4 regions of the Paenibacillus sp. FSL H3-0329 genome follow, and region 3 is predicted to be linked to each of the others. Evidence: riboswitches for the same ligand, from Rfam matches in the RefSeq annotation. Region 3 holds a riboswitch; each other region holds the start of a gene.
What was found. Region 3 has a riboswitch for cobalamin ahead of NSQ66_RS04505 (DUF4430 domain-containing protein). Riboswitches for the same ligand answer to the same signal wherever they lie in the genome.

Region 1: it holds a riboswitch for cobalamin, as region 3 does, so the genes downstream of both, NSQ66_RS03835 (S-layer homology domain-containing protein) here and NSQ66_RS04505 (DUF4430 domain-containing protein) in region 3, are expected to answer to the same signal.
Region 2: it holds a riboswitch for cobalamin, as region 3 does, so the genes downstream of both, NSQ66_RS02310 (anaerobic ribonucleoside triphosphate reductase) here and NSQ66_RS04505 (DUF4430 domain-containing protein) in region 3, are expected to answer to the same signal.
Region 4: it holds a riboswitch for cobalamin, as region 3 does, so the genes downstream of both, metE (5-methyltetrahydropteroyltriglutamate--homocysteine S-methyltransferase) here and NSQ66_RS04505 (DUF4430 domain-containing protein) in region 3, are expected to answer to the same signal.

Annotation. Positions count from the first base shown of each region.
Region 1 covers NZ_CP150150.1:873,092-881,313, reverse strand. Annotated here, with positions in the region: gene NSQ66_RS03845 (energy-coupling factor transporter transmembrane component T) at 1-83, opposite strand, end outside; gene NSQ66_RS03840 (DUF4430 domain-containing protein) at 83-1,072, opposite strand; gene NSQ66_RS03835 (S-layer homology domain-containing protein) at 1,144-6,753, opposite strand; cobalamin riboswitch at 6,917-7,118, opposite strand; gene NSQ66_RS03830 (cellulase family glycosylhydrolase) at 7,461-8,222, shown strand, end outside.
Region 2 covers NZ_CP150150.1:520,727-528,948, reverse strand. Annotated here, with positions in the region: gene NSQ66_RS02340 (SDR family oxidoreductase) at 1-567, shown strand, start outside; gene NSQ66_RS02335 (DUF3221 domain-containing protein) at 759-1,103, shown strand; gene NSQ66_RS02330 (hypothetical protein) at 1,420-1,635, shown strand; gene NSQ66_RS02325 (undecaprenyl-diphosphate phosphatase) at 1,913-2,716, opposite strand; tRNA gene NSQ66_RS02320 (tRNA-Thr) at 3,440-3,511, opposite strand; gene NSQ66_RS02315 (MTH1187 family thiamine-binding protein) at 3,606-3,914, opposite strand; cobalamin riboswitch at 4,293-4,528, shown strand; gene NSQ66_RS02310 (anaerobic ribonucleoside triphosphate reductase) at 4,770-6,755, shown strand; gene nrdG (anaerobic ribonucleoside-triphosphate reductase activating protein) at 6,752-7,267, shown strand; gene NSQ66_RS02300 (ribonucleoside-diphosphate reductase subunit alpha) at 7,323-8,222, shown strand, end outside.
Region 3 covers NZ_CP150150.1:1,039,308-1,047,529, forward strand. Annotated here, with positions in the region: gene NSQ66_RS04495 (hypothetical protein) at 1-1,073, shown strand, start outside; gene NSQ66_RS04500 (hypothetical protein) at 1,070-4,066, shown strand; cobalamin riboswitch at 4,194-4,397, shown strand; gene NSQ66_RS04505 (DUF4430 domain-containing protein) at 4,567-7,131, shown strand; gene NSQ66_RS04510 (methyl-accepting chemotaxis protein) at 7,334-8,222, shown strand, end outside.
Region 4 covers NZ_CP150150.1:4,883,236-4,891,457, forward strand. Annotated here, with positions in the region: gene NSQ66_RS21675 (DUF4349 domain-containing protein) at 50-1,165, opposite strand; gene NSQ66_RS21680 (DUF1540 domain-containing protein) at 1,594-1,746, shown strand; gene metE (5-methyltetrahydropteroyltriglutamate--homocysteine S-methyltransferase) at 1,893-4,196, opposite strand; cobalamin riboswitch at 4,351-4,557, opposite strand; gene NSQ66_RS21690 (undecaprenyl-diphosphate phosphatase) at 4,657-5,517, opposite strand; gene NSQ66_RS21695 (DedA family protein) at 5,568-6,191, opposite strand; gene NSQ66_RS21700 (FtsX-like permease family protein) at 6,210-8,159, opposite strand; gene NSQ66_RS21705 (ABC transporter ATP-binding protein) at 8,134-8,222, opposite strand, start outside.

The sequences.
Region 1 (8,222 bases), 170 kb from region 3:
ATAAACACCATGCTAAACAGCAATACAACAACAAAATATAGAAAATTCACAAACGGATGAAAGGTAGAAAAGCTATCCTTCATTATTTCTGAGCTCCTCCTGTGGCTACATACCCACCTACATCTCGACCTAGATCACAAGTGTATACCCAATCAATGACATCGCCATCTTTGAGAACATAACGGCTACTGCCGTAGTTAGGGAACCAGCCATTTACTTTGTACATCCATCCACTGAGCTCTCCAGCATCGAATTCATACAGATTATTTATGCCTTCAATATAATTACTGTTATAGATCGGCGTCATGCTAAATTCCATATGGATTTTATTCTTCTTCATTTCTCTTAGTAAAACATCAAACACAGACTCACCTTCATAAAAGGTTACCTTCTGCGCTTTATAAATGATACCATCTGCCGGCAATACTTCAAGCTTATCCTCATTAAAAATATCCATGTTATCTAAAATTGTTGCCGCTGAGACGGACAAGGTAGCCGTTAATTGCTTCTTCTTATCTACTGTTGCATCTTGCCATTCCACTGGTTTAGGTTTCCCGCTCGGCACTGGATCGGTAAGAAATTTATCCCTTTTCGGTTCCTGCTTGGTTTCTGTTGTCGCTACTTTTGAATCAGGTTTTGTTACGGGTTTTGCCGTCGCTTTCGTTTCCGGCACGGGCGTTTTAGCCGCTTTCGGCGTTGTGGTAGGTTGCTTCGTTGCAGCAGGTTTTGTTGTTACGACCGGTGTTACAACTTCTGTTGGTGCTGCAGTTCCTGTTGGTGTTACAGCTTCCGTTGGTGTTGCCGATTCATTTGGTTTTAGGGCTTCAATGGGCTTAGCTGTTTCACTTGGCGTAGCTGACGGTGTTATCTCTGTTGTCTCAGTAGCGATTGCCTCAGTGGGTTCAACATCATCATTTGTTGCGGAAGCAGTGTTCTCAGGCTCTATAACCTGTGTCTCAACGCTACTATTAGCGACCTTGTTTGGGCTCTTCTGGTAATCCCCGCCCCAAAAGAAGGCGATAGCCAATACACCTATGATTAGTATCGCTGTTAACCATTTCTTCTTGTTCATTTCTCTAGTCCCACCTTAAATAATAAGCAAGGGTATACACGCTACCCTTGCTTATCTCTCTAAATAAAATTCTATTTGACGTCTGTCATATCATAAAGACGTGTCTGGCCATTAACGAGCCGATCATAGGAAACCAGTGCATACATCGCCTGATCAGTAGCCATAAGATCTACTTCTCCTGGTTGCGCGCCTCCATTGCCTACTCCACCCTGCTTCACGTGATAAAAGCCACCTTCAGGTGCAGCAAAACTAAGCAATGCGTCTACTGCGGAATGTCCATTTTTAATAAATCTGGAATCCTTATGCGGGTCAATACCAAGGCCAGTTAAAGCTACAATCACCTGAGCGATGCTTTCGGAATTTGTAGATTCCCAGCTTGCAAAACCACCGTCTGCTGTCTGTGTTTTGGATAACCAAGCAATCCCCCGGTCCACAGCAGCTGTTACTTTGGCGTTGGTTTTGTAATAAGGCGTTAAGCCTTGAATGACCATCCCCGTGATATCTGGATCAGCCGCTGTAGCATTACTGCCTAGTGCCCATCCACCGCCGCTGATCTCTCTGCCCAAAATATAATCAATGAGCATCTCTCTAGTCGTCTGCGTCTTTACATCCTTAACCACTGGAATGTCGTAATGATTACTGTCCAGTGCAATGAGAGCAAACACAGGTCCATTAATACCTTGCTTAATTACAGTATCAAAATCCGCGAGCGGTTCCAGTAGGTTATAACCCGCCACTTTATCAATATTTTTGTTGATTGAAGTTAATGCCAAAATAACTCTATCATATTCCGTATATTTTACGCTATGCAGCTTCCCTGATTTTTCTTTAAGAGTCGCTTCTACATTTGCATAGTACTTAGTGTAATAACTATCTGGAACCTTCACACCTGAACGTGCCAGCCCGAAGACTGTCCAGTCCCCGCCAACCGAGGAAATGACCGGGTTTGTTACTGTTTTTTGCAAAAAGGCAGCTGTGTTCTGAATGTAAGAACTAACTGCTGTATTCTGAATAGTTGGACTAACCACTTTGTTCCCACTCTTATAATCATGGGTTCTAGTAGCTACAACAGCCGCCATTTCTCTGGTTACTAGCTCTTTAGGCTTAAATTGATTATCATCACCTAACATCAAACCAGTCGCAACAACGGTCTCTACATCTGCTTTGGCCCATGCCGATACTGTGTTGATATCTTTAATCGCTGTTCCAGGCTTCGTCGCCGGGATGGCCAATGCTCTGACGATAATTGCGGCCATCTGCTCACGAGTAATCTTGTCATTCGGCTTAAATTCATTATTAAAGCCTGTGATTAGACCTGCCTTATGCGCAGCATTCACATATGGATAGAACCAATCGCCTAGAGCGACATCCTTATAGGTAATGCCTTTATCACTCTTAATATCAAGTTCTAATGCAGAAACGAGAATCTTAGTGAACTCCGCTCTTGTGATATAAGCCTTCGGATTCACCTGACCATTGTTACCTTGGATATACCCTTTTACTGTAGCTGTTTCAATCGCTGAATAGGCCCAGGAAGAGATCTTATCAGCATCTGTATACAGTTGTTTAATATCATTCGTATTCTGGGTAGGATCCTTAGGAGTCACTGTTGGAGATGGACTCACATTTGGATCACCACTGCCTTCCGGATTAGCTCCCCCACCAGGAGCCGGAGTAGCACCAGGCTTAGGCGTTGGGGTTGGGCTCATCGTTGGTATCGGTGCATTTAGATCCACACCCAAATTCGTAGTATAACGCCACTGAATTCTGTCCCCGGCACTTAGGTCATATGAAGATGCACCATAATTAGGATATTTCCCATTCACATTATACATCCATCCACTGCCGCTGCCATGGTCAAATTCCCCATCACCAGCTATGGATTCAACATACACACTTCCAAAGTCACTGTTCCAGGAATCTCTATAGTCGATACCGCGGCTATCCAGCACTCTTTTTAGTACAGACCACACTGTGTCACCAGATTGTAGCTCTACCTGTACAGATGGAACAACATATCCCTTATTAATCGTAAGCTTATCCACGGACAGGATTACATATGGTTTCGATGGAGTGGTTCCGCCACCATTGTTGCTGCCATTTCCTTCACCATTTCCACTACCATTACCTTCGCCATTACCGTTACCACCGTCGCCGCCAGGTGTTTGTACTGCACTGGAAGCATAAGCAATGTAGTCAGTGAAGTGATTGGTTTTTACAATTAAATCATTTCCACTATCATAGGCATACTCAGACTTACCGCTTGCAAAACCTAAGTCATCACTTGCAAATTTTTGAATGGCATGAGGAGTGCCATTTTGAATATAAGCTGCATCTTTTCCTTTAAGGTCCTTAAAGGTTAACGTAATAAATTGACTGAATTCTACTCTTGCACTACCACCCATGGAAAATGTTTGAAGAATGTTATCAAGCTTCTTGTCCCCGGGAATAATCTGATTCACACTATCTTTTAGTGCAGATTCTCCACCGGTTAAAGCTGAAATCAGTTCAATTGCAGAGGCATCCCCACTTGTAACTTTTGCACCCTTAGGAATGACTACAGATACGTTACCTTTTATGGCCTCTATCTGAGGAAGGTCGCTGTTACTTGGTAAATTGACACTAACCTTCGATTGATTTCCCTCCGGAATAGCTACTGTGATTTCTTTGTTGCTATCTCCAGTGCTGATCGGAACGATATAATCATTAGCGTCATTTGGGATTTCAACTTTCGGGTTCTCCCCAGAAGGTAACGGAAATTCTTTCGGACCCTCTGGTTGCCCAGGCCCAGGTTCTTCTGGTTGTTCCACTTTCACATCATTCATATCAAAGAGACGGTTGCTATGATTGATCAGACGATCATAAGACACAAGTGCATACGTACCTTGGTCCGTTGCCATATTGTCCACTTTGCCTGTGAGGATATGCTTAAATCCACCCTCAGGTGCAGCAAAGCTAAGCAGTGCATCAATAAGCGAATTTCCACTTTTAACAAATCTAGCGTCCGTGTGCGGATCTACACCTACACCAGTTAAGGCTACAATTACCTGCGAGATACTCTCGCTGCTAGTGCTTCCCCAGCTTGTAAATCCGCCTTGATTGTTTTGGTTATCGGACAGCCATTGGATGGCCCGATCCACGGCAGCTTTTACATCATCTCGGGTTGCATAATAAGGTGCAAGAGCTTGCATCGCCATCGCAGTCATATCGATATCGGCTTTGGTTACGCCTAATGCCCAGCCACCAGCTTGTGCTGTACCTTTTTTAACCTCTTTATCTAAAATATACTGAACTAGTTTTTCTCTTGTGGTCTGTTCTGTAACTCCATCAACTACAGGGATCTCATAGTTATGGCTATCTAGCGCAATCAGAGCAAAAATCGGACCATTATTGCCTTGCTTTTGGATATATTGATAATCAGCGAGTGCTTTTCTCAGATCATATCCCGCAACATTTGTGATATCTTTTCCGATAGAGGTAAGTCCTAGAATCGCTCTGGAATTCTCTGTGCTTTTATTGGCGTCGAGTTTTCCATCCTCTTTAATGATCGATGCTATTTTCGTTGCTACATTGTTGTAATAAAGATCGTAATAACCGTTAGGTACTGTATAGTTCGCCCGTGCCAGAGAAAGGATCGACCATTCTCCACTACCTGTACCAAACGACGGATTCTTTACAGTGTTTAGAATATAGGCAAGGCTTTTATTTAATTGTTGTTTGGCTACAACAGTAGTAGGTTGTTCTAATTGCACATCATTCATATCAAAGAGACGGCTGCTATGATTGATCAGACGATCATAAGACACAAGTGCATACGTACCTTGGTCCGTTGCCATATTGTCTACTTTGCCTGTGAGGATATGCTTAAATCCACCCTCAGGTGCAGCAAAGCTAAGCAATGCATCAATAAGCGAATTTCCACTTTTAACAAATCTAGTGTCAGTGTGCGGATCTACGCCTACACCAGTTAAGGCCACAATTACCTGTGAGATACTTTCGCTGCTAGTGCTTCCCCAGCTTGTAAATCCGCCTTGATTGTTTTGGTTATCGGACAGCCATTGGATGGCCCGATCCACGGCGGCTTTTACATCATCTCGGGTTGCATAATAAGGTGCAAGAGCTTGCATCGCCATCGCAGTCATATCGACATCGGCTTTGGTTACGCCTAATGCCCAGCCACCAGCTTCTGCTGTACCTTTTTTAACCTCTTTATCTAAAATGTACTGAACTAGTTTTTCTCTTGTGGTCTGTTCTGTAACTCCATCAACTACAGGGATCTCATAGTTATGGCTATCTAGCGCAATCAGAGCAAAAATCGGACCATTATTGCCTTGCTTTTGGATATATTGATAATCAGCGAGTGCTTTTCTCAGATCATATCCCGCAACATTTGTGATATCTTTTCCGATAGAGGTAAGCCCTAGAATCGCTCTGGAATTCTCTGTGCTTTTATTGGCGTCGAGTTTTCCATCCTCTTTAATGATCGATGCTATTTTTGTTGCTACATTGTTGTAATAAAGATCGTAATAACCGTTAGGCACTGTATAGTTCGCCCGTGCTAAAGATAGAATCGACCATTCTCCACTACCTGTACCAAACGACGGATTCTTTACAGTGTTTAGAATATAGGCAAGGCTTTTATCTAACTGTTGTTTGACGGCAACTGTAGTTTCCAGTTTGTAAGTAACTTGATAAGTTACATTTGTTTTGTTTCCAGCTCCGTCAAGAGCCGTTACAGTAATTGCATTACTGCCTGAATTCAGAGAAGCTTTGTACTCCCCATTCGCAGGTGATAAAGTAACACCATTCAACTTCACTTCTGGAATGATGTCACTATATACATTGTCTGTGACAGCTACTTTGAAGCTTATATCTTTATTAGATACTTCCTGTTTATCTTGTATGCCACTTACAGTAATAACAGGGGGTTCTATATCTAATGCATGGTTAAGCCCTACAAGCGCATGATCTACACTTATTTGAGAGCTTGCCATATTTTCGAGCACGGAATAGGCTTGATAAACTGCCGATTGTACTACTGGTCTGTCCAAAATAGTTTCTTTATTAGGGTCACTGTTAATCTCGGCGATTTCCGCAGTTAAAGCATCCTTATTGGCAAGTTGAACTGGGATTTCTCCACAGCCGCCAAGATCAGAACCATAGCCATAAGTGGTGAACTGAGTTCGAATGATATCACCGTCTTGAGGCTTATAATCGGTCATCCCAAACGGAGGAAACACATTATTTACTGCATACATCCAACCCGACATGGAAGTATAGTCAAACTGACTTAACCACTCTGGGTCTGCTTTAGTGCCGACTGTATTCCCATCAGCTGAAATCATATCTAAAATATATTGTGGAATATTGACTTCGCTTCTGCCACTATCTTTAACTTCTGATAAATAAAAACCACTATCTATATTTCCTAAATATCTATAATTCCCATCTCCTAGCGCACGTGTTATTAAAGATGCGCCATTATCGCCTTCATAAATCGGAACTTTAATAGGTTCCTTAATATACCCTTGGCCTACGGTGAATTTCTCTACGGCTACAGTTACGTACCCTTTAAGAGTAGAGCTTGCTCCATTTGCTTGAGCCGGGATAACACTTGTAGAGAATGTCGTAATAAATACAGCTACAATGAGTAACCACGCTAAAAACTTATTTTTCTTCATTTTTCCATAACCCTTCCCTTCATACCTATGATAAAAAAACAGAATAAACTTTCTTATAACCACAAAAAAACCACTCAACATAAACGTCAAGAGGTTAAGATAGTGAACCACAATACTAGCTGGCAAACACTATTCAAGCACCTCTCTATCGATCGTAGAGTTTGATGGTGTAACAGAAAAAGGCAGATATTCTGGCTCAAGTATCATCACCCTTGCTGCCTTCCCAGTTTCCCAGTGGCATTTTGCAAGGACTCCTCTTTCACAGCGGCGGGACCGCGCGGGATTCACACCCGCTTTCCATTTAACCAATCTATGATTGTACTTCCGCAACTATCATAGTTGGCACCTATTTCTAATTTTAAATTTTCATGCTTCATCATATCTAATATATATGCTTTTGTCATGTTATATTTCTTTTTTGTATAACGGGCAGCTAGAGATAATCCTATTGAATAACCAATTTCTACGAGTAGGGATATTTAAATAATTTCTTTATCCAACTGTGGGGAAAATTAATTTAAATCACTAATTCTTATATGAATTTGCCACAAATTAGTAAGGTACTCGCTGAGTGAATTCTATGTTAGGGTATATTCAGAAAGCGTTTACAAAAATAACATTGGAGGTGTTCGTGTTCATCTAACCACCAAGTACAGCGTCAAAGCCAGGTCCAAGCATCCTAAATTTATCTCACAAAGGAGAATTCAATGACTACGCGAATCCAGAAATCCTTCTTATCATTGACACTTGTCACCGCTCTTCTGCTCTCTCTGTTCTCATCCATGGCTGCAGCTGCAACTAAGGATGAGCAACAAGCTAAGGCAGCGCCAAAGAGTAAGATCCAATCCTATGTAGACGAAATGCAGCCCGGATGGAACCTCGGTAATACTTTAGATGCTACAGGTGAGGACGAAACCTCCTGGGGCAATCCTCGTGTGACCCAAGAACTTATTAAAAAGATCGCCGCTCAAGGCTATAAAAGTATTCGGATTCCTGTGACCTGGGATACTCACATGGGTGCGGCACCAGACTATACCCTAGAAAAAGCCTACCTCGACCGTGTGGAAGAAGTTGTCGGCTGGGCACTGGACGCCAAGCTTTATGTCATGATTAATGTCCATCATGATTCCTGGCTATGGGTAAGCCATATGGAAGAAAAACACGATGAAACGCTGGCGCGTTATAATGCAGCCTGGACTCAAATTGCCGATCGCTTTAAGGACAAATCCGATAAGCTGATGTTCGAGAGCATAAATGAACCTCGGTTCACCGATGGTGGAAGCACAGACGAAGCAAAAATGGAGCAAATGCTTACTGAACTCAATAACTCCTTCTATCAGATCGTGCGGAAATCCGGTGGGAAAAACGACCTCCGCCCACTTGTATTGCCTTCATTAGAGTCTTCACCTACACAAACAAGAATGGATCATCTCTATAAGACGATTACGGCTCTAAACGATCCGAATATT
Region 2 (8,222 bases), 520 kb from region 3:
GAACACATTGTGTTTCTATCTCTATTGGGCGTAGAGAAAAACCCAATTGTTCCACACCATAAAATTGAAAAAATCATTAAAAAATCAGGAATTCCATATACTTTTTTACGCCCAAGTTTCTTCATGCAAAACTTAATTTCTCAACATGGGGAAGAGCTACGTAAAGAAAAGGAGATCTATGTACCCGCAGGAAAAGGCAAGACTAGCTTTATCGATGTTCGTGATATCGGTACTGTAACAGCTAGAATCCTAACTGAGAATGGTCATGAAAATAAAGGTTACTCGTTAACGGGAACTGAAGCGCTAGATTACTATGAAGTAGCTGAAATTTTATCTGAAGAGCTAGGAGAAACAATCAAATATGTTAATCCATCAGTTCTTCAGTTTAGAGATAAAATGTTAACAAAAGGAATTCAAAAAGAATTTGTGACTGTTATGATTGGAATTTACTTCACTGCAAAAATTGGATTAGCCAAAAAAATCACGCCCGATTTACAAATATTACTTGGTAAAAGACCCATTACATTCAAAGAATTTGCACATGACTATAAGTACGAATTAGTTTAATCATGGTGGTTTTTTGGCTAAACCATCAGGAAGCATTTCAGGATACATTGTTACTGCCGCGTGCGAGGGGAATCAATAAAGGTCGTCATAATGGATATGCTGCTGTTTATTCTTATATTGGTAATGTACAAAATGCTATGCCTGTGCAACCGATTTTAAACTAATGTCGTAACCACTAGAGGGGAAGGTCCATGATTCAAAAACCACGTACTACTATTAAATGGACTCTTATTTTTGTTTTTTTGTTATTAGTCACCGCCTGTAGTAAGAATGATGAAGTTTTGAAAGGAATTGTACATACAATAGATGCAGAAAATAAAAGAATTTTAGTAATTTCCGAATTAAAAGAAGAAGACTTGAACAAGGAATACAAGGAGGTTCTCGAATCTAATGAGTACTCTCAAGCCATTTGGGTAAATAAAGTTGCACCTTCTAAATATAAAAAAAGCGATGAGATTAAAGTATTTTTTGAAGTAAGTGATGATTCATTCCCTGCACAAGTTACCGCCAAAAAAATCACCAAAATCAAGAATTGAGCAAAAAGAATAGAATCTACTATAAAGAAGCGGCGTCTCCAAAAGGGGCGGCGCTTCTTTGTGTAGATTTAAGGAGAAATCCATATTTATAAATGCACTCTGTGCAAAAAAGTGACCCCACCACTTTCGGCAGGGTCTAGATCTATTTTATAAGGGGGTTATGTGATTACTATAATCCTCTTAGCTTAAATAAGTATGAAGCCCGTCTAAAGATTTGCTGAAATATTATTATTTTTATCGAAACCGATCAAATATAGTAACGTATCAATCTTAATTTTCAAATTACTACATATACAAAATGGAGGTGTGTATAAAGATGAAAATATTCAGTCTATTGCTTGTAGCATTGTCTTCCATTGGAGTAGTTGCCACATTCGGATTTTCAACATTCAGCTTAATCACAGGAATTATAGGAGGGCTTATTGCAGCATTTGCAATTTCAGGCTACTTGCAGTCTGTCAGACGTGATTACCCCAATGAGAGCTATGAGAATAAACAAGTTAAGTATCAGTCGAACTATAATACTTGGTAAGCAAAAGCCCCACCTTAAACTGGTGGGGTTTTTCATATTCCCAAACACTTGTAAAATCACTTTGTGATATTAATGGTAGAAGAAACAAACGAGGGATAATGGCTAGCTGTAGAAGTGCTTTCACCGAAAATTCATTCCTTAGTTCATAGACTACTTGAGCTTTGTCTTGTTTGGTGATTTCCCCTTGTTTTGAACCTCTAGTTTAATCTGTGCAGGATATGATGTATAGCCCTTTTTAAAAGCTTCTTTCCCATGATGTTCATATTGACTAATCCAATTACTGTATGACAATTAAATAGAAGAGAGCTGCTAAAACAAACCGGTATAGAGCAAACCACTCCAATCGAAGTCGCTTAATCAGTTTGATGAACGTCACTACTGCAATCATTGCCACAAGAAAGGATGTCGCAAAGCCAATTAACATTAGAAGTAAATCGTCAGAACTCAGCAAATCACGACTATCGTACAAATCCAACAAGCTTGCACCAAACATAACTGGCACGGAAATAAGGAATGTAAAATCTGCGGCGGCTTTTTGGCTAGTGCCAAGCAACAGGCCACCTGAAATTGTCGAACCTGATCTCGAAAATCCCGGCCATAACGCCAAGCATTGGAACAGACCAATTCCGAAAGCCTGTTTATAATTAATCCCATCGATAGTATCAGCGGTTTCAGTCCGCCTATTCCGCGCTGCAATGATCATCAACACCCCACCAACAACTAGACCGATCAAAACAGGGGTTGGACCAAATAATTGGCTTTTTATTGTGTCCTTGAAGAGAAGATATAGGATTAATGCTGGTAACATAGCCAAAATCATATGAATGACATTTAATCCTTTGCTTTTGGAAAAATCCATTCTAATCATATTAACCCCAATTTCCAAATACCTTTTCCAATAAAGAATTAGAACTGCCATCACTGCACCCAACTGAATAACAATTTTAAAAGTTATTGCAGCATCTCCCTCAAAGCTAAGCAAATCGCCTGCTAAAATAAGGTGTCCAGTAGATGATACTGGTAAAAATTCAGTTAAGCCCTCTATTATGCCAAGTATTATTGCTTTAATTACGTCAGTCATCAGTGGATTGTCCCCTTTCGGAAATAAAATCATTTAATTTCCAGTATAAGGGAGACACGTAAACTTCCCCATCGATTAACCTAACAATATTCAATTCAGAATGACATAATTGTCACATTGCTCATTATTTCAGTCTTAAGGGGGCTTTGGTTTGCAAAACACAAAATATTAAGTATAATGTTACTGTCGAAACGCTAAGGCGTCTGTACAGGATGGCTACCTGGCACTGATGATGGCAGGCCAAGCGCTTTATAAAGTTTTCTTTATGTGTATTTATACTTTAGGAGCGTGGTTATCTATGAAAATTAATATTACCGCACATTTTAACATTAATATTACTTTATCTCTTCATCTGTTAGCCGTAGCCAGTCTTGCTTATGAACTCAGTTCACTGACGAGCTCGTGAAATTCGAGCGAAAAGTATCTGTACTAAGACACCTTGTGGTGTCTTTTTTTATTTTTATAGTAATTACCATCTAACCAATCTGCCCCCGCAAGAGAAAAGCAGCTTATGCTGCTCCTCCTCCACCATCCTTCATTCTGACTGCTGTCAGCTTGCGACACACCTTCCATCTGCTCGACAGTGACCACTAGTCATACCGTTTTCATTAGCGATTTCGCCATGTCTTATCTTTTAGAAGAATGTTAGAAGCCAGGGGATTTAATGAAAAATGACGCGGTCCCGAAACCTCGGAAATCCGCGCCACGTATGGTTTTTTGGGATGCTGGTGAAGGGAATTGAACCCCCGGCCTACGCATTACGAGTGCGTTGCTCTACCCCTGAGCTACACCAGCTTAAAGCTGATTTTTCTGTCAAACAAAAAATATTATACAACTTTCAGCCAGAAACGCAAGCCTATTTCTCCCTGTTTTCCGCCCTCCTAAACTGCTAATCCACCTGTAGCTTACGCTCCACAGACTCTAACTTTCCACGGCTAGTGGAGGGTTTATCGCGGCGGTCGTCTATTTTAAGTGAGGTAGAGACACGTTCTGCACCTGCGGCAAAAGGAGACTCATGCAAAGCTTCTACCGCGGCAAAAATGCGTTGCAGAGGCCCTTCGATGATCGTCCCCATGGACGTAAGTTCATATGTAATCCCTTCTACTGTCTTCAGCACCCGCTGCATATCCGCAACATAGCTGCTAAGACTGGTACTGCCTGTTCCAATTGGAATAACTGTAACTTCAGCAATAGGCATGAGAATACCTCCTCGAAATTTTATAGTACCTATCTTCTTCCATTGTAACAATTCCACCGCTCTGTCACAAACTAAGCAAGATTATCCTCCCTTATCTCTTCTATTTCTTCTGATTACTCCAAAATATGACTTTGGGCTAAGAGTATTTTCTCATGCGCAAATTCTAGGGTCATCTGCACTATATTTATGGACTCTTTGTGGCATCTTTTCGGACAATTTATGAATCATTTCGCATCTCCCTGTGGATCAATTGTGGATTACTTATGGACAGCCTGTGGATCATTTGTGGAGTACTTTTAAAGAACCCGCTCCCCGCGCGGGTTTTCTAAAAAACTGTTTACAAACACAACATCTTGGGTTATTTTTATCTAACGACAACAAAATATAGTGGAGACAGGCGCTTTGATCCTTAACCGGATTTAGAGCTTAATAGGGAAGCGCGGTGAGAATCCGCTGCGGTCCCGCCACTGTAACCGGATGGCCTTCTTAAGCTTCTGGGAAGCTTGAGAATCCACATCTCCCGGCAGATGCCACTGAGGGTTAGGAACACCCTTGGGAAGGCGCCGAGAGATCCCACGGAAGCCAGGAGACCTACCTGTTTCGACGACACCAACTATTGATGCCTGCGAGGAACAGGGATGGTGTCCGCATGCGGTCATCTACGTAGAGACCTCTGCAAATATCCGTGTGGATATTTACATAACGCATCGGGCATTTTCTGCCATCCTCGGGTAGGGGATGCTTTTTTTATGTAATCAGAACAAATATACGACTGCTTATGGCAGTCCAACTTCCTATGGATATATGGATTTGATGATAGATGTTTTTCTTTTATACTGAGAGGAGAGCTGTACAATGACGTTGTTGGAGAGACAATTTAATGGAGTAGAAAATGCACGGGAAGTTCTTTTAGAAGAGCTCATTGATTTAGGCCGGGATATTATCGACAGTCGGGATATGGACCTATTGCGCGAGAATGCCAATTTGAATGGAGAGAGTTTCTCCGGTAAAATGAGCAAGTTCGGCAGTGAATATTCAAAATGGTACGCCCGCAATTTTACGATGCCGCCGCAGCTAGTGCAGGCTATTGATGACAATGTCGTCTATGTGCATGATCTGGATCAATACGCGATTGGAACGACGAACTGTATTTTTATCCCGTTTGATAAACTTCTCCGTGAAGGTTTCAATACCGGCAACGGCAGCGTTCGTCCTCCGAACTCAATAATGACTGCTATGTCTCTGGTAGCGATTATTTTCCAATCCCAGCAAAATGCTCAATATGGTGGTGTATCCGCCAATAAACTCGACTATGATCTGGCACCTTATGTAACCAAATCCTTCGCCAAGCTGTTCCGCAAGGGTCTGGATTATTTTGAAGAAGGACAAGCTGATGAATCTTTGGGCGAGATTACGATGAGCCGGACCGATCTGGCGGAGTTATATCCAAGAGCGTTCCGTTTTGCACTAAAGGAAACCGAAATCGAAACCCTGCAAGCGGCTGAAAGTATGGTACATAATCTGAATACCATGTCCAGCCGATCCGGTGGACAAATACCGTTTACCAGCATCAACTACGGTACTTGTACTTCACCAGAAGGTCAGCTTGTGATCAGTTCTCTGCTAACAGCAACTATGAACGGACTTGGCAGCGGAGAAACACCAGTGTTCCCGATTCAAATCTTCAAATGCAAGCAAGGAATCAATCAACAACAAGGCGATCCTAACTATGAACTGTTCCTAAAAGCGGCTGAATGTTCTGCGCGCAGACTATATCCAAACTTCGCTAATCTGGACGCTCCGCTCAACTTGCAGTATTATGATCCAAGTGATCCTGATACGGAGTTCGCTACAATGGGCTGCCGAACCCGAGTGCTCGGTGACCGTTTTGGTCGTAATCATTGCTCTGGAAAGGGCAACCTTTCCTTTAATACACTGAATCTGGTTCGGCTAGGTCTGGCACACGGCACAGTAACAGGCAGACGTACCATCGCAGACGAAGCTGGCTTCTATGAAGATCTAAATCATTATATGGATATTGCGCTGGAAGGACTTCTTCATCGGTTCCACATTCAAACCGCACAAAAAGCTAAAGCTTCCGATTTCATGATGCGAGAAGGCGTCTGGGAAGGCGGCGAGCATCTTGCACCTGATGACACTGTAGGCGATCTGCTAAAGCATGGCAGTCTGTCTCTTGGCTTCATCGGTATGGCGGAATGTATGAAAGCTATGTACGGCAAACACCATGGCGAGGATATGGAAGTTCATGCCAAGGCGCTGGCTATTGTGCGTCATATGCGGGACTATTGCGATCGGAAAAGTGAGGAACTGGATCTCAACATCACTCTGTTCGCAACTCCAGCAGAAGGTTTGTCCGGTAAATTCACAAAAGTTGATCGCAAGGTACTGGGTTCCATTCCGGGCGTAACCGACCGTGAATATTATACGAACTCTTTTCACATCCCTGTATACTTCGATCTGGGTGCTGCTCAGAAGATCAGCTTGGAAGCTCCTTTCCATGAATATTGCAATGCCGGGGCTATTTCTTATGTCGAATTAAACGGCAATGCCCGCAACAACCCATCGGCTTTTATCAAAATCATTAAATATGCGCTCGAACAACAGGTCAGCTATTTCAGCATTAACCATCCGATTGACCGCTGCTCCAGCTGTGGATACGAAGGCGTAATTGGGACAAACTGTCCTTCCTGCAACGCACATGAGAATGACGTGCACATCCGCCGTTTGCGCAGAGTTACAGGTTATTTAACCGGCGACTATCAGACCCGCTTTAATGCCGCCAAACAAGCTGAAGTACGGGATCGCGTTAAGCATCTATGAATATTTGCGGTTACTATCCGGAGTCGATTAACGAGGGAGAGGGCATGCGGGCCGTCCTCTTTCTCAGCGGCTGCCGCCATCGTTGCCCGGGATGTTTTAATCCCGAGACATGGAACTTTAAATATGGAGAAGTCTTCACCTTAGAACGACAACATGAAATTATTGCAGAAATCGCCGCTAACCCTTTGCTGGATGGTCTGACACTGGCAGGCGGCGATCCTTTTTTCTCAGCAGAAGAGTTGCTGGGGTTCATTCATGAGCTTCGCGCTGTACTGCCAGGCTTCTCAATCTGGATTTACAGTGGTTATACGTACGAAGAACTTACAGCCCTTCCCGGTACGCCGGAATGGGATCTACTTAAGCAGTGTCAGGTGTTAATAGATGGAAGATTTGTAGAAGAACTGAAAGATACTACGCTTCTCTACCGGGGAAGCTCCAACCAACGCATTATCGACATTCCGGCCAGCATGAACGGCTCGGAGGTCTTTCTGTGGCAGCCTGCTGCGCTATAATATATCAATTTTTGATATTGAAAATTAATTTGAAATAAGAAGGGATGAACTAACCATGCCGCAATTCGTAGTAAAACCGGATAATCGCCAACTGGCTTTTGATGAGAACCGTCTTTCCGTCTACGCTGACCGTATTCTGGAAGGTCTCGATCAACTAAATAAAGAAACTTTGCTGCGTGGAGTGAATTCCAAACTGCGTCGTGACTCGGTAAGCGGAGAAGAAATCAGCAACGCCTTCACCATGAGCGCTCTAGAGCTTGTAACAAAAGAAGAGCCTACCTGGAAGTTCGCAGCTGCCCGCGCCCTTCTGACAACCCTTTATAAAAAAGCTGCTGTTCATCGCCGCTACAAAGCTTATCCAGAAGAGCCTTACGGTGAATTGTATCCACTAATTACGGATCTCGTGAAAAAAGGAATCTATCGCGAAGAACTTCTAAGTCATTACACCAAAGAACAAATTATCGAACTAGGTGGGTGTATCGATTATACACGCGACCTTTTGTTTGACTATATCGGTCTGCTTACGCTATCCGACCGTTATTTGGCGCATGATTTTGACGGCCGTGTGATGGAGCTTCCACAAGAACGTTATATGATTATTGCCATGTACCTGATGCACCGTGAGCCAGCTGAGAAACGTCTTGAGCTTGTAAAAGAAGCTTATTGGGCTATGAGCAACATCTACATGACTGCTGCTACACCTACAATGTCTAATGCCGGCAAAAAGGTCGCTGGACAGCTATCCAGCTGCTTTATTGATACTGTAGACGATTCCCTAGAGGGTATCTTTGACTCCAATACAGACGTAGCACGTCTAAGCAAAATGGGTGGCGGCATCGGCGTTTACCTTGGAAAAGTACGGGCACGTGGTTCGGATATCCGTGGCCACAAGAACACAAGCTCCGGCGTAATCCCTTGGATTCGCCAGTTGAACAATACAGCAGTCAGCGTAGAC
Region 3 (8,222 bases):
GCTTCGGGCTTGATACGGTAGATGACATAGAAGCGATTATCAACCCGGCAGATATTCCGGAAGAATATCATCATTACACAGATCATGTGTTAACTGGGCTTACGGATCGTTACGGTGTGCTTACGCGCAGACGGCTTTGCCCGTCCTGCCATAATGAGCTGCCGGTGACTGCCGGGAAGGTGCCAAGTAACATCATCTCGATTATCGGGGCATCCCAAGTCGGGAAATCGGTGTATATGACCTCGCTGATCCACACATTGCAGCATACTACAGCAGGTCATTTTGATGCCGCTTGTATGCCGCTTAATGCAGAAATTAGCCGTAAGTTCCGTACATTGTATGAGGAACCGCTTTTTGAGCGTGGGGATCTGCTGGCTTCTACACAGAAGGAAAAAATGCAGGAGCCTTTTATCTTTCAATTTGTCTTTAAGGATGAAAATAAACCGCCACTGACACTTGTATTCTTTGATGTAGCAGGTGAGGGTATGGTGGATCAGGATTATCTTGGACTTCATGGTCAGCATATCAAGAACTCAGCGGGTATTTTGTTTATGGTCGATCCGCTGCAAATCCGTTCTATCCGTGAAAAGATTCATATTAACATCGGTGACCGCCCGGGAGAATGGGTCTCACAATATGACGAGCCACGCGATGTGGTGCTGACGATGTTCGGTGATTTTATTGCCTATCAGGAAAAGAGCAAAACAGACATTCCAACAGCGGTTGTGCTTGCCAAAAGTGATATGCTGCATTCACTCAAGGATGAAGATGGCGATTACATCAAGTCTAACAGCAATGTGTTCAATAACTATGTTCACCGCAAAACATTAAACATGGACGAGTTTCATAATATCGACGGGGAAATTCGCAGATTTATTGGTAAGGTGGACAGACCCTTTAAAGATACAATGGATGTTTATTTCGCGAATACGGGTTATTTTGCAGTATCTGCGTTGGGCAGCAACCCTGTGAATCAAAAGATTGAGGGTGTAGTAAGCCCGATTCGTGTAGACGAGCCTTTTATTTGGCTGCTGCATAAGCTGAAGTATATTGAGGGGAGCGACGGCCCGTGAATGTTTTCTCAGGGTCAACAATCGCCCAACAGATGTACACCCGCGAACGTCGCGGAGTGTTTCGTTCCACAGAAGGCTTCGATACGGTAGCGAAATCAGATAGTCTAGACAATAATTTTGTGAAAAAAATCCTTCATCCCTTCTGCCTCTACGATGCTCCTGCGGAGTTAACCGCGCGTGGGGAGAAGGATGAGGCTGCATATCCTGGTGCGCTGCACCTATTTCATGCTGAGAACGGGGATACAGTTATTGGGCTTAGTCGTTATCAAGCGGCCGATTTCACAGGCCAACGAAGCGCTTTTTTTGCACATAACTATGTAGTACCTGCTTCACGTTCCGAAGAAATTGTGCAGAGCTATGGAGACTGGCTGCATGCTGATTTTGCAGAGCGTTATACTGGAGAGCTTGGTGGAACCTTGCCGGAGCTGCCCTCTATTCCAGTTGTTCGCACAGACCGCAGCCCGGATCCAATCGCAGGCTTACGCTTGCTAGGGATTGATGAAGGGATATTCAAGGCGTTATTGCAAGCGGTAATGCTCTCTGTAGCAGGTAAGAAAAAAATCTACGTGGCTCTAAACGTACCTATCACCGAGTTGTCCGCGCGGGCGGTGGAGCTTACAGAAATTCTGTATAGCGTGCTGCCGTATGAATTCCGCCGTAGATTAGGCGTGATTACGTATGCGAATGAACCGCAAAGCCGTAAATATATACATCTTAGCTTTGTGGAAAAAGGTTCACTTCGTCCCGGTGACCGCAGTATTGAGAAGGATTATACCTTTGATTTGGCTTCCGGACGGATGGGGAATGTCGATTTTGGCGAGTCCCGCCAGCCTTATGCTGATTTGGTATGGAAGCTGTTACTGCTGAATCCAGGAGATATTAACGACTTCGTAAGCTTCGCCGATCAGATTCTGCGTGGAGAGAGTCCTGAGCACAAGCTATCTCTTTCTTTCTATAATGAGCTGGCTATCTTTTATGAGATTGAGCAAGGGAACGAGCATTTATATACGGAAAACAAGAGTGCGGTGCTAAGTGGTTTGCTTTCATACCTAAAGCCAGACGGTGCAATTCATTCTAGAATCCGCTTGAATGATATTTTCTTAGAACGGTTTGACCGGGAATTTGATCTGATTCGGCAAAGAAATGTGCCAGATCCGGCGATTATGGAATGCTTTAAAGAGTATTTTGTACTTAAGGATCACAATTACAGGGTCAGAATCGTGGATTATTTCATCAATGGGATGCTTCATAGTGTGGAAGCGGGCCGCAAGGATATTTTGAGTGCTGCTTACGGGATCATTGAGAGTAATGATGAGTTAAGTGCAGCTTACTTCCAGCGCGTGATGTCTGAAACTTATTTCCGTAAGCAGCTACTTGAGCCTTATATGGAATCAAGACTAGCTGCGGCGTCCAGATCTGCGGATATTCTGAGCTTTGTGCTCCATTGGGGGCGGTTCCTGCCAGTGGCGTTAGAGCAGTCTTTTGCTCAAAATGCTGTGAAGGATTATTTGCTAGAAAAGCTTCAGCTGGAGCATGATCCGGTGGCTTCTGTGGCGGAAATTCATGAAATTGTAGATAAGGCAGAAAAAGATCGCCGCAAAGGAACAGGAGTTGCTCCTAAGGCACTCTCCCTAATGCAGGATCTTGCTGCTTCAGCAGATAGATTCTTACTGAACCGCTTATCGCTTTCTGATATGACGCAGGAGGAGCTTCTGGAGGTAGTTTTTTTACGGTATGGTAATGTTGTCGATTGGCAGCCGCCACTGGATAGGATTAGCAAGCAGAAAGAGAATGCGCTGCGTGCCGCTTACCGCTGGTTTGGTGAAGAGAAGCCAAATGAAGAGATTTTTACAGGATTGTCTCCGCAGGAACTAGATGATGTGCAGCTACTGGGTCGTCGTTTGCTAAAAGAGGCGCGTGTTCTAGAACCCTTTGAACGGCTTCCGCTAGCCTTTTACTATACAACTCAGCGTGAAGGGGGTCCGCTGGATTACGATGCGCTTCTGGAGCTGTTAAAGCGTAAAGCCGGTTCCGACAAAGAAATCATCTATCGGTTTTTTGCTTGGTCGCAAGGCAATCCTTTATTTACGGTTTCGAATAAAAAGCTGCAACCGGGTTACCGTAAGGCGATTCTGAAGTATTTCCTGAGCAGTGATCGTGAAGCGTTCAAGAATCGGGAATTCCGAAAGAACTATGTCGCGGCAGCTCGGCCTGCTCTGCAAAATGTGTACAATGAAGCCCGCTCCCAACTGGCTTCCCCGCTGGCGCGCTGGATCAGCCGCAGCCGATTTCGACTCTTAATCTCCGGCTCCATTACGGGTATTCTGGTGATTATTGCAATTATCGTATTCAGTATGCTGCGTCCGGATGATACGAAGACGGCTCTGCCGGGAACAAGCCCTGAGCCGACCCCTGTTCAGAGTGCAGGCAATGTGCTGCCTCCGGCTTCAGTATACTTGAAGGATCAGAGCGGCGAAGGAGATAAGGGGAGCAGCATATTGGTGTTCACCTTCGCAAGTGCAGATGACTGTGTGCAGTTTCAACCGACTGAGATTAGTTTAATGTCTTCGTCTACAGAGATAGATAAAAGCTTTAAGGTCGCTGCTACGAATGGGACTTGTCCAGTGCCGTCAACGGATGGGACGGATGAGAGAAACGCCGCTGACGAGTCAGATGCCGCTGGCACTACTGGAGGAACAGCAGAAGGTGCAGATGCTACTAATGCTGTAGCTGATGTATCTCCGTCTCCTACGCCTTCCTCTGATGCTGAGGACAGCACTGGGTTGCCTTCCGCAACAGCTGTGACTGAAGGGGAACAACCTTCCTATCAGGTTGAGGTTACATTGGAGCCTGGAGCGACAATTTTAGAGAAAAGTATGATCAAAGCCGGAAGATTTACATTGATCGTAGATCCCGATCCTAATATTCCACCAGCTTCTGATTCAAGTGCTGAACCTTCCCCAACTGCAAGTCCGGAAGGAACAGTCGAATAACAAGCTTTCTGAACAGCAATACCTACCGGCAGGTGGCGTATTGCTGTTCATTTTTTTGCTGCCCTTACTAAGCTTTTCTATAGACATGCTATGTATTAATAGATATGATTATGGATGTCAAAATAAGATACTACATACTGGAAAAGGTGCAGACTCTATCAATCTAGTCGTCTGCTTAAAAGGGAAGTCCGGTGCAAGAGTCCGGCGCGGTCCCGCCACTGTATGTGCGGAGTTTTTCTTCTATAAGCCACTGCCCCTAAGGTAGGGTGGGAAGGTGAAGAACAGCGATGAAGCATCAGCCAGGAGACCTGCCTTTTTCGTGAGCGTTTCTATTCTTCGTGGGGTAAGAATGTGGAACATATACAGATGGACTGTTGGCAGGAAGCAAGCGCCTCAGCCTCGATTTGTAATCTTCCCTGACCGCCCTCCAAAGGGGCGGTCTTTATGTTATGCGTCTTATTCCCAGCAGTACCCATTCTTATACAGAAAGAGGTTAAACAATGAAGAAAATCATGTCTTCCAAGTTTGTAGCACTTGGGCTGGCCTTATTCATGGTCATTTCAATTCTAGGAACATCTCTTGCTCCGGCAGGACAAATATTTGCAGAAGCGAGCGCTGGCTCCGGTCTGGAAGCAACTGCTGCGGAGCGGATTAATGTTGCGGATGCGACTTATGCGGCTGCAGAATATCTCTTGAAAGGTGGCGTGCAATCGGATTGGCAAGCTATTGGATTAGCGCAAGCAGGATATAAGCTGCCAGCCAGTTACCATTCAGAGCTTGAGAAAAAAGTAAAGGATGCAGCTGGCAATTTCGCCAATGTAACCGATTATGCTCGAATCGTGCTCGCAGTGAGAGCGATTGGTGCAGATCCTACTAGCTTTGCTGGTAACGGAACGACTCCTGGCTATAATCTGATTGAGAAAATTTATAATAACAGCAAGCTCAGTGAACAGACGCTAAATAATCCGGTATATGCTTTACTTGCGCTGGATTCTGGTAAATATAATATCCCAAGTGACGCGAAATGGACGGCGGATAAGCTCCTTACGGAGATTCTCTCCAAACAGAATCCGGATGGGGGCTTTGCATTAACCTCAGGCGCAAGTGAGCCTGATATGACAGCGATAACCTTGACGGCTCTGGCGGCACATAAAAATAATCCCGAAGCCTACTTAGCAGGGCTACAAGCCGTAGCTTGGTTATCTGCAGCTCAAGATAGCCATGGGGGTTACGGTGACAGTGCTGAAAGTAGCGCACAAGCAATCCTTGGACTCGCATCCTTCGGAGTTGATCCTAGTGGATTAGAATACACCAAAAACAAAGTGGATCTAATGGAGAACCTGCTTAGCTATCGTCTAGCTGATGGTAGCTTCACCCATAGCCGTGGTGGAAGCAGTAATGTTCTGGCGACAGAGCAAGGACTTCAGGCGCTGGTTGCGTATAATTTGCTGTATAAAGGAAGCAACAGTAAGCTATACGATTTTTCCAAATCCTCCGTTCAGAGCTCACTCATCTACGCTCCTGTAACGATTGAGGGACCACGGGCCACGTTGGCACAAGGGTACGCCTATGCTGGCAACGCACTTGGAGCGTTAGAGAAGCTGGCGCTTCAAACGAACTTGCCGATCACGAATCCTTCGGGCAGTTATGTGACTGGCATCGGAAGTATTGCTGCTGGAAGCTTTGGTGGTTATGACGGATGGATGTATGTTGTATCACGTGACGGAAAATGGATTAATCCCGATGTAGGCATGAGTGATTTTGTACTTAAAGATTCAGATCAGGTACTGGTTTATTATGCCGGAGATGACACTAAACTTGTGGATTCCGTTACCCTTTCCAAACAAAATCTTAAAGAGGGCGATTCTTTTACTGTCACTGTAACTAGTAAGACGTGGAAATGGGACGCTGCTACGAATACTACCTCTCCTGTAACGGCAAAAGCTGCGGGTGTTCAGGTCCAAATTGGAGCTCACACGGTAACGACGAATGCTAAAGGTGAGGCCGTATTCTCAGGAAATGTGCCCGCAGGTGACTATACACTGTCTGTAACTGGCTACCGCGAAGGTAAAGCGCCAACGGTTGCTAAATATACAAAAGCTATAAAGGTAACTTCTAAGAATGTAACAGCTTCTCTTACCGTTGAAGGCCCGGAAGGATTGATTAGTGAAGGGACTTTAAAAGCCTCCAATGCTCTTGAAGCGTTGCAGCAACTAGGATCTACCGATGATTTTAAAGTAGATATCACCAAATCGTCTTATGGCAACTTTGTATCAGGTATCCATGGAGTTTCGCAAGGTACTTACGACGGATGGTGGAGCTTCGTAGTATCACGCGGCGGGGAGTGGATATATCCAAGTGTGGGTATGGATGCGTTCGAACTACAGGAATCCGATCGTGTGCTTGTCTATTATGCAGGTGAAAATACACAGGTTATAGATTCTGTGGCGCTTTCCCCAACGCAGCCAAAAGCTAATGAAGCTTTTACCGTAAAGGTTTCCCAGAAAAAGTGGGTGTGGAATCAGGACAGCTTCACTTCTGATCCGGTTACCTCACCAGCTGCAGGTGTGCAGGTTTCGATTGGTGATAAGAAGGTAATCACGAATGAACAAGGTGTAGCTGTTGTTGAGGGGGGTCTCCCGGCAAATAGCTATACAATGACTGTTACCGGTTATGTTAAAGACAGCGTACCGAGCGTAGCGCGTTATACTCAGTCTCTGACTGTTGGATCGTCTGTTATTGCTCCAGCTAAAGCTACCGCTACCCTTTCAGTGATTGGAGATAGCCGGAAGGGAACCATCCTAGCCAGTACAACAGTAGCTCTAAAAGAGGGCGAAACGGCTTATAGCTTACTAGTCAGTCAATTAGGCACCAAGGTAGTATCATCCGGCAACGTTGGAAGCATCTACGTGAAATCTATTGACGGATTGGCTGAATTTGACGGAGGCCCAAGCAGCGGATGGAAGTATAAAACGAACCGGGATGCTGATCCAAGCATCAGTGCAGACAGTTATATTTTGCAGAACAGTGATACTTTGTACTGGTACTATACCTCTGGAGAATAAGGAAGAGGAATGATTAATTAGGCGGGCACAGGGATTCGGAGTAATAGCGGATCGGGTGCCCGCCCTTTTATTTTTTTGGAAAAGTCGTTTTATGACAATATATACTTTTATTCGACACAATATTTAAAAAATCATCAAACTCTTAGCCCTTCCGACCGATAAAAATAGATAGATCATAAGATAATGTGAAGGCGGAGTGTAGATGAAAAATTTGAAAGTGAAATACAAAATAGGGTTGCTTTTGGTATTCGCTGTAATCATGGTGAATGTTGTAGGGGGCATAGGCATCATCACGATGACCCGAATGGCCGAAAAAACAAATGAGACATATAATGAAAATTTATTGCCTGTTTCTTACGTAGGGCAGATGCGTACGAATAATCGGGCTATTGAATCCTATCTTTTGGAGCGTTTGATTAGCGTAAATGCCAGCAAAAACAAAGAACTTTCTGAGAGTATTCAAGTGAAGGTTCAGGATAATAATGAACTTATGAACAAGGTGAAAGCGATTCAGTATAATGATCCTGCTATTGTAAGTAAAATCAAAGAGTATGAGTCCTTTTTGCCAGATTATCGTGCACAGCGGGATAACATTATAAAGATTGCTGATAGTAATCATAATCAAGAGGCCTATAAAGTATTTTCAGGCGAATTTAACGAATCCCGTGAAAAAATGATCAACCTACTTAAAGGAATTAGTGATTCTTTGCTTAAAGATGCTGATGAACACAATTCAGATTCCATGGCAACCGCTAAAAGCATGCGGGTAAACAATACCATAATGATTACGTTCGCCTGGGTGATTTGTTTCGTAATTAGTATTGCAATTATTCGACTGATAACAAAACCCCTTAAAGAACTGCAAGGACTAATGAAGCGGGCAGAAGATGGAGATTTGACCGTAATAGCAACGTACACCGCCAAGGATGAGATTGGCCAAATTAACAGTTCATTTAACAATATGCTGCAGGGCTTGCGGAAGATGATGCAAGGAATTGCAGAGAGTGCAGAACTGCTGTCAGCTTCATCGGAAGAGATGAGCGCTAGTGCTGAGCAGACCTCATTGGCTTCACAAATGATCGCTGTATCTT
Region 4 (8,222 bases), 3.0 Mb from region 3:
TCCAATTCACGGTATACCATGAATTGGAGGCTTTTTAATTCATAGGAGCTTATTCTTTATTCTCGTCCTCGTTCGCTTTCTTATCCTTTATTGAGGTTTTCACCTTTGGCTCTGCTGGTGCAGGGAGTACCTCCTTGTTCAGCTCCCGATTTCCCTGCCGTATCCGCTGGGTCTGCTGCTCCCGTCGTACGCGGATATTTTTGCGGGCAAACCAAACGATGGCTAAAATAATGCCCACACCGATTAGAATCGGCAATGCGCCTGCAAGAATTACAAAAATCCACTGAAACATAACAGATAGTGCGTTCAGGCTTCCTTTTAAAGCATCTGATGCGCGTTCCAGCAATGGACCTTGCTCTGCCTTTTCCTTCACAGCTAAGCTCTCATCCGTCTGGTACACTCTAAGCTCTACCGTTGAAAAGGATACGTTCTGATCTATATATCGCATTCTGCCTTTGATCTGCTCAATCGTTTCTTGAATCGAACCAAGCTCGTTTGCAAAGGCGACCAGATCACTTGATTTCGTTGCTTTTTTCATAAACTCAGTATATTGAGCTTCCATTAACTGCTTTGCCTTCAGACGCGACTCTAGATCAACATACTCCTCCGAGACATCCTGACCTTGAATGCTGCGCTGTAGCGATTCGTGTTTTACTTTTTCCAAATTATTCAGAAAAGGAGAGAATCCGGAGGCTGGCACCTTAAGGATAAACGTCCCCCCTTGCTCATATTGCGACATGTTCTCGTTAAACTCTATAATATATCCTTTAGCCATCGTTACCATGTTTCGAATTTCAGTCTGAGCTTTACCGTAGTCTTCTACTTCCATAGTCAGATTGGCATGATAGATAAGCTTCTTGTTCAATCCTTCCACGACATCACTGCCCGTGAATCCCGCGTTTGCTTGATCCGTGTTCTCTGGTGTCAAACCTTTTTCAACTGGGGCTTCGTTGCCTCCCGCTGCTGTCTCAGCCTCTGCTGAGGTGTTCTTATCCGCTAATGTAGCTTTTGAAGATTGCTCAGTGGTTGCTGCAGCAGAATTACTCGTATTTCCGCCGTCACTAGCTAATTTGTCAGCTGCCGAATTGTTATCACCCGAGCCACAACCTGCCAATACCACCGCAAGAATTAATAAACATAAGTAATGCAGACCCCATTTGCGCATTCTCATTCCTCCAAAAATGTAGTGGTAATCCCTAGCATTGTAACGTTACGGAATGTCATGTTCTATACAGATCTCTTCCGTCTCTCATTTCTTTGACGCCCCAAAACTTGGAAGGTTGCACTGGAATATGGAATTTCGGTAAATTTCTTTTGGTTTTTCATGTTGAAATACACAAAAAGCCGCATTTCTGCGGCTCTTATTGGACATATTTTTTATGTGGGAGGGGTCCTGAAAGTTAAAGAACTCATTTGCTTACAAACTCATTATTTGGTACAATTACCACGTCTAACCTAGTAAAAAAATCCAAATACCCTCTATTCATAATGAATGAGGGCGTGACACGGCTTTGCTGAGACAAGCTCCACCTTGCTGAACAGAGCCGTTCTTTGAATGATACTGTCAATTACTAAAAGGGGAGGTGAACCCTCATGGCAAAAGACGTAGTTTGTGAAGTTAACTCCTGCACCCACTGGGCAGAAGAGAACAAATGCAGCGCTGAATCGATCTTCGTAGCTTTCCACAGCTCCCAAGAACCAAAACGCGCAGAAGAAACAGATTGCAAAACTTTCGAAAGTAAATAAGTAAATGCCTAAAGGGACCCTCCACGGTTCCTTCTTTTTCTTTTTCATTCTAACAAGATTGAGAATTATTATCAAGTAGCTGATTACAAAAAAATAATTGAACTAAAAAGCCAGGGTAAATTACCCTGGCTCTAATTTATTTAAGTCTATTTAGAAGCAATAACCCCTGTCTTTTCCCTCGCAATAGCAGCAGCTCTTACCATGTTACGTAGTGCATCCTCTGTCTCCTGCCAGCCACGCGTTTTCAGACCGCAATCCGGATTAATCCAGAACTGTTCAGGGTCAAGCACCCGCAGCGCACGATCGATATTCGCAGTCATTTCTTCGACAGCTGGAACCCGCGGGCTATGGATGTCGTACACTCCAAGACCGATTCCTTTATCATAGGCTTGCTCCTCAAAGCTGATAATCAGCTCACCATGGCTACGTGAAGTCTCAATGGAGATTACATCAGCATCCATAGCCGATATTGAATCGATCATGTCATTAAATTCGCTGTAGCACATATGCGTATGAATTTGTGTCGTAGCCTTCACATGGTTCGTGGCAACACGGAACGACTTCACTGCCCAGTTCAGGTAATGCTCACGGTCTTCTGCCTTTAGCGGAAGTCCTTCACGAATAGCCGGCTCATCCACTTGAATCATTTCGATGCCTGCATCTTCCAACGCTTTTACTTCATGGCGAAGGGCAAGAGCAATTTGATTGGCTACCTCTTCCCGGCTGAGATCATCACGTACAAATGACCAATTGAGGATAGTAACAGGGCCCGTCAACATTCCTTTAACCGGAAGCTTCGTCAACGATTGTGCATAGACGCTTTCTTTAACAGTCATAGGCTGTATAAATGCAATATCCGCGTAGATCACCGGCGGCTTAACGCAACGGGAACCGTAGGATTGAACCCAGCCATTACTAGTAAACAAGTATCCATCCAGCTTTTCTCCGAAAAACTCCACCATATCTGTACGCTCGAACTCGCCGTGGACCAGAACATCCAGACCTAGCTTTTCTTGGAAGGTAATTGCATCCGCGATCTGCTCACGAACAAATCCATCATAACGCTCCTGATTCCAGACCCCTTTACGCCATTTCAATCTCGCCTGGCGCACTTCGACTGTCTGCGGAAAGCTACCAATTGTAGTGGTTGGCAGAAGTGGAAGCTGCCATTTCTCTTGCTGCACCTTTAAGCGCTCAGCAAAAGGCAGACTGCGTTGGTCTGGTAGAGCTGCAAGTGCAAGCACTTGCTCCGCCACATCCTTACGGCCACGCTCAGGTAGTGCGCGGAACGCTGCAATAGCTTCACGACTAGCGGCCAGCGCTGCTTGAGAAGCTTCTCCTTTATCTGCGACGGCTGCTCCGAGCAGACTAAGCTCTTTAAGCTTCTCATCGGCAAAGGCTAACGCATTCTTAACTGTCGCCTTCAGCTTCACTTCACCTTGAACGGTGACTGGGACATGCAGCAGACTGCAAGAAGGCTGAAGAATAAGACGATCAAGCGGTACATGAACGCTGAGCTTTTCTACCAGTTGCAGCTTGGCGTCTAAATCGGAACGCCAAATGTTCCGTCCATCAATAATTCCGGCACCCAGCCATTTGTCCTTCGGCCAGCCAAGACGTTCGATGGAAGCCAGATTCGTTCCACCATCGTGCACAAAGTCAAGACCCAAGCCTTGAACAGGCAGCTCTAGCAGTGCCTCCAGCGGCTCAGCAGCTTCAAAATACGTCTGTAAAATAATATTCAAGCCCGGCACGGAGCCGGCAATGTCTGTGTATATCGAGTTAAGCAGTGTTAATTCTTCTTTACTTATGCCTGTAACAATCGCTGGCTCATCGATTTGTACCCAGCTTACCCCTTCTTGCTTCAGTTCCTGTAGCAGTTGAACATAGACTGGAACAAAACGTGCAGCAATCTTGGCGATATCTGCCGCTGCGTAACCTTTGGACAGCTTAAGGAAGGTATACAGACCTAAAAGTACCGGTTTACCTTCAATCCCTGCCTGCGATTTAGCAAAACGATAAGCCGCTAGAGGTTTGTTTTCAGTCAGGCGTGGTGTTTGTGTGCCGATCTCTGGAACGATATAGTGATAGTTCGTATTGAACCATTTGGTCATCTCGCAGGCAGTAGCCTCAGCATTACCACGGGCCATTGCAAAATAAAGATCAAGCCCGATGTCGCCGCCATCATACGCATACCGTGGAGGTACGATTCCAAACATAACAGCCGCATCCAACACATGATCATAAAATGTAAAATCATTTACCGGAATAAGCTCAATTCCTGCTTCTTGCTGGGTCTTCAAATGCTGCAGCTGGATTGCTGCCATTTCGGAGCGGAATTGCTCCTCATTTATTTTCCCCTGCCAGAATGCCTCCAGTGCCTTTTTCCATTCGCGGTTCTTTCCGATTCTCGGATATCCAAGATTGCTTACTTTTACCTTATTCGTCATTTCGATACACTCCCTCTTCAATCTCTTATTTCAAACTCCAAAACTACTTGCTTTCCTATAAAAAAGAGCGCCCTTCCCTAAAAAAGTCAAAGGGAAAGACGCCCATGATATACCCATGGTTAACGTCTAACACCTCCCTATCTTCCGTAGGTGAAGCAGTGCTGTTGAAACAGGCAGGTCTCCTGGCTAGCGGCGTCAACATCTTGAGCAGTCTTCCCAGCAGTAGTAAATTGCCAGTGACCTCTGTTGCTCGAGATTCTTCCGTTACAGTGGCGGGACCGCATCGGCTTCGAACCGAATTTCCCTATTAAGCCTACCGAATTACTATTTTCCGGTCAGCACCTGTCTCCGATATCATTCATCATTTGAGTGTCTTAATCTGATGTCATCATACGTGAAAGCCCCAGCAATCTGCAATAGATTACTGGGGCTTCTGTTATATCGATTCCTTATAACGGACTTAGAAAAATACGAAATATACTACAGCAGCAAGAATTATACGGTATATAGCAAACGGTAAGAGCTTGATACGATTGATCAGTTTTAAGAAGAAACGCATCGATAACAGCGCAAATAGGAAGGCACTAATAAAGCCTGCAATAAAAAACGGCAGCGCGTCCATGGTGAAATATTGCCAGTTCTTCATCAGTGACAACAGACTGGCACCTGCCATGATGGGTACTGCCATAATAAACGTAAAATCAGCAGCGGCACGATGGCTCATCCCGAGGATTACGCCACCAGAAATCGTCGAGCCCGAGCGTGAAAATCCAGGCCATAACGAAAAACACTGTACAAGACCTACACCAAGTGCCTGTTTGTATGTAATCTGATCTACACTCTCAGTTCTGATCTTCTTCGGCCCAAACAGATCCGCAATAATCATTAATATAGCCCCGATCACTAGACCAATTAACACCGTTGAGGTAGAGAATAAATGCTCATCAATATAATCATTAAACAGAACACCTAACACACCTGCAGGCACTAACCCTACCAGAACCTGTGTCAGCTTGAGGTGCCCGCCCTGCTCTAACTGCGGTAGCTTCTCTGTTACAGGATCCAACTGCTTACGGCTGAAACGCCTTAAGCCCAACAGATCAATGAATCGATTTCTAAAAATCACAACAACCGCTAATATAGAACCCAGTTGAATAACTATTTTGAAGGTATTTGCCGTATATTGTCCAAATAACTCCTGTGATTTCAGCCACATATCATCAACAATAATCATATGACCCGTGGAGGATACTGGAGCAAATTCGGTTAAACCTTCAACAAGCCCCAAAATAATGGCTTTAATAATCGTTAATAGCTCCATGTGTTTCCCTCCTTTTTAATAGTCATTTCTATTATCAGTCCTCCACCCGCTTAGCCCTCAGTGTTCATTCTCCGGCTGCGTTTGCGGAAGTACAGAAACCCAAGAATAACTAATCCGCCAGCAATTAGTACATAGACCACATTGGAGTACACATCCATGTACATGGCAATGTCTTCCCAGGATTCGCCCAAAGCCGCGCCAATAAGCACAAGCAGCAAATTCCATCCCAATGTGCCAATCGTTGTGAAGATCATAAATACTCCAAATTTCATACCTGACATTCCCGCCGGAATCGAAATCAGACTGCGGACCAGAGGAACCATCCGACAAAACAATACAGTCCAATAGCCATATTTATCAAACCAGGCGTCAGCCTTGTGGATATCTTTTTTAGTGACGCGAATTAGGCCCCCCCAGCGTTCAACCAGTTTCTCTAACCGGCTCACATCCAATAATCGGCCAATATAATAGAGAATTACTGCACCCAGTAGTGATCCAGCAGTGGCAGCAATGATTACACCAGGGATCGTTAAGCTCGTCGTAGTGGTCATAAATCCTCCAAAGGGCAGGATCACTTCTGAAGGAATTGGTGGAAATATATTTTCAAAGGCCAGCATCAGAAAAATACCGAAGTAACCAAACTGCTCCATAAAATCTGTAATCCATGCTTGCATTCTTGTTACCCCCATTTCTCATATCAAGTTCTTCTTCAGGTTGCGTAAATAGCGGCTGCGAATAAAAAAGAAGTATAGTCCTTGAACAGCCAAATATCCGAGTAACACCGCGCCTGTCTCCGTTGCGATAGATAAGTAGAACAACCGTTGAAGCGCAATAAAGGCAAACACACTGTGTAAAATAGCTATTCCGACCGGCACAAAAAACAATAGAGCGAGCTGAATTGTGACTATTCGATTGAGTTCTTTATCCGTAAGCCCCATCTTGGACAAAGTGGAATATTGATTGCGATCATGATCAAGATCGGTATATAACCGGAAGTAAAGAAAGCTGCCTGCCGCGATAAAAAAGACAGTACCCACCAGCAATGAAGCAAAAAGCATTGTGTTATACAATGTTTTCTGAAGCTCAAACAGCGTGCCGCTGATCACAATCGCATACGGAGAATCACTTTCATAGGACTGTTTGCCTTTATGGGCAAGATCATCTGCGATACCTACCGTCTGTGGAAAATCCTCTACATAAAAACCTGTATAAAGATCCGTCTGCACGGGATCAATAGCGCTGTAGAGCTCATCACTGATCACGACACCACTAAAATCCCCGCCATCTCTACCATCCAGCTCCGGCAATAAATATTCAGCAATGGGGACTTGCGCGGTATAACCTATTTCTTTAATGGCAAGTCCTTGCTGCAAGGAATAGACCGCTTTTACTCTGCCTTCTGTTAAACTGCGATCCCGCTGTGAACCAATCATCACCAGACCTTCGTTGCCCACCAGAGCACGCTCAGCCGTTGTGAAACCTGCACGCTGCAGGGCGAGATTATAATCACTAAAAGCAATCAAGGGAAGGCGTAAAGTGCGATCGGGTCCAGTCTGAGCTTCGACCTCAGCATATTTAATCGGGATACTAAGCGCTTCATAAGGGAGTCCGTGCGTCTTGAGCTCTTCCTTAATTTCGTTCAGATGCTGATCAAAGGGTTCATCCGCCTGATTTCCTTTAGCTACATAACCCACTGCTGCAGGATAATCCAATTTCAGCTCTCTGGAAAGTGTATGTATCGATGCAAATACCCCTACTGAAGTGAAGGAGACTGCGGATACAATCGTCACCATAAAAAACATTCGGCCATTCTCTTTCCAGCGGTAGGACAAGCCCGATAAAGTGATGATATTCGTACGATGCCAATACAAGCGCCGAATGTCCTTAAGCAGCTTAACCACACAAATACTTAGCTGGGTATAAAAGAGATACGTCCCGATAACCGTAATTGCAACGACCGGAAACATGACTTTCTCTACGGAAGCAGCTTTTGCAGTAGCCGCCAAATAATAACCACTAATCAGCAATACAGCAGTAATAATAGATAATACAAAGGATACTTTGGGTTCTTCTTCTGCCTTACGCTCTCCCTGAAACAGACGCATCAGTGACTCATTGCCGATAAAAACAAAGGTGCAAAGCGATATCAGAAAAAACAATAACACGAAGCTGCAGATCGTAAGCACAAGTGCCTGCCATGGGAGATGAAAGGTTAACAGGGGAATTCCCAAAAAAGTGGATCCGATCATCAGAAATAATTTGCCCAGAAGTAACCCGAGAAGGGTACCCGTCAGGATGGCAGAGGTGCCGATCATCATATTTTCCAGAAAAACCATGGTGTTTAGCTGTCTCTTCGTCATTCCATGCATCAATAAAATTCCGAACTCCATCTTCCGCGACTGCAGGAAGGATCCAACGGATACGAGCACGAACAAAGAACAAAAGACATAAATAATTGCCTCTGCCACCATCATCGTATGAGCCGCCGTACTATAAATTAAGCTCTTTGAAATATCCGGATGGTAAATAAACAAAGCGCACACGAAAAAGATCATCACCGAAAAAGCACTGACGACAAAATAAGCGGCATATTTGCGTTTATTACGTGTTACATTCCTATAAGCGAATTGCCGAAAGGTCATGGCTGGTTCCCCCAAGCAGAGACAACATATCAATAATACTTTGGAAGAAAGCGCCTCTATTAC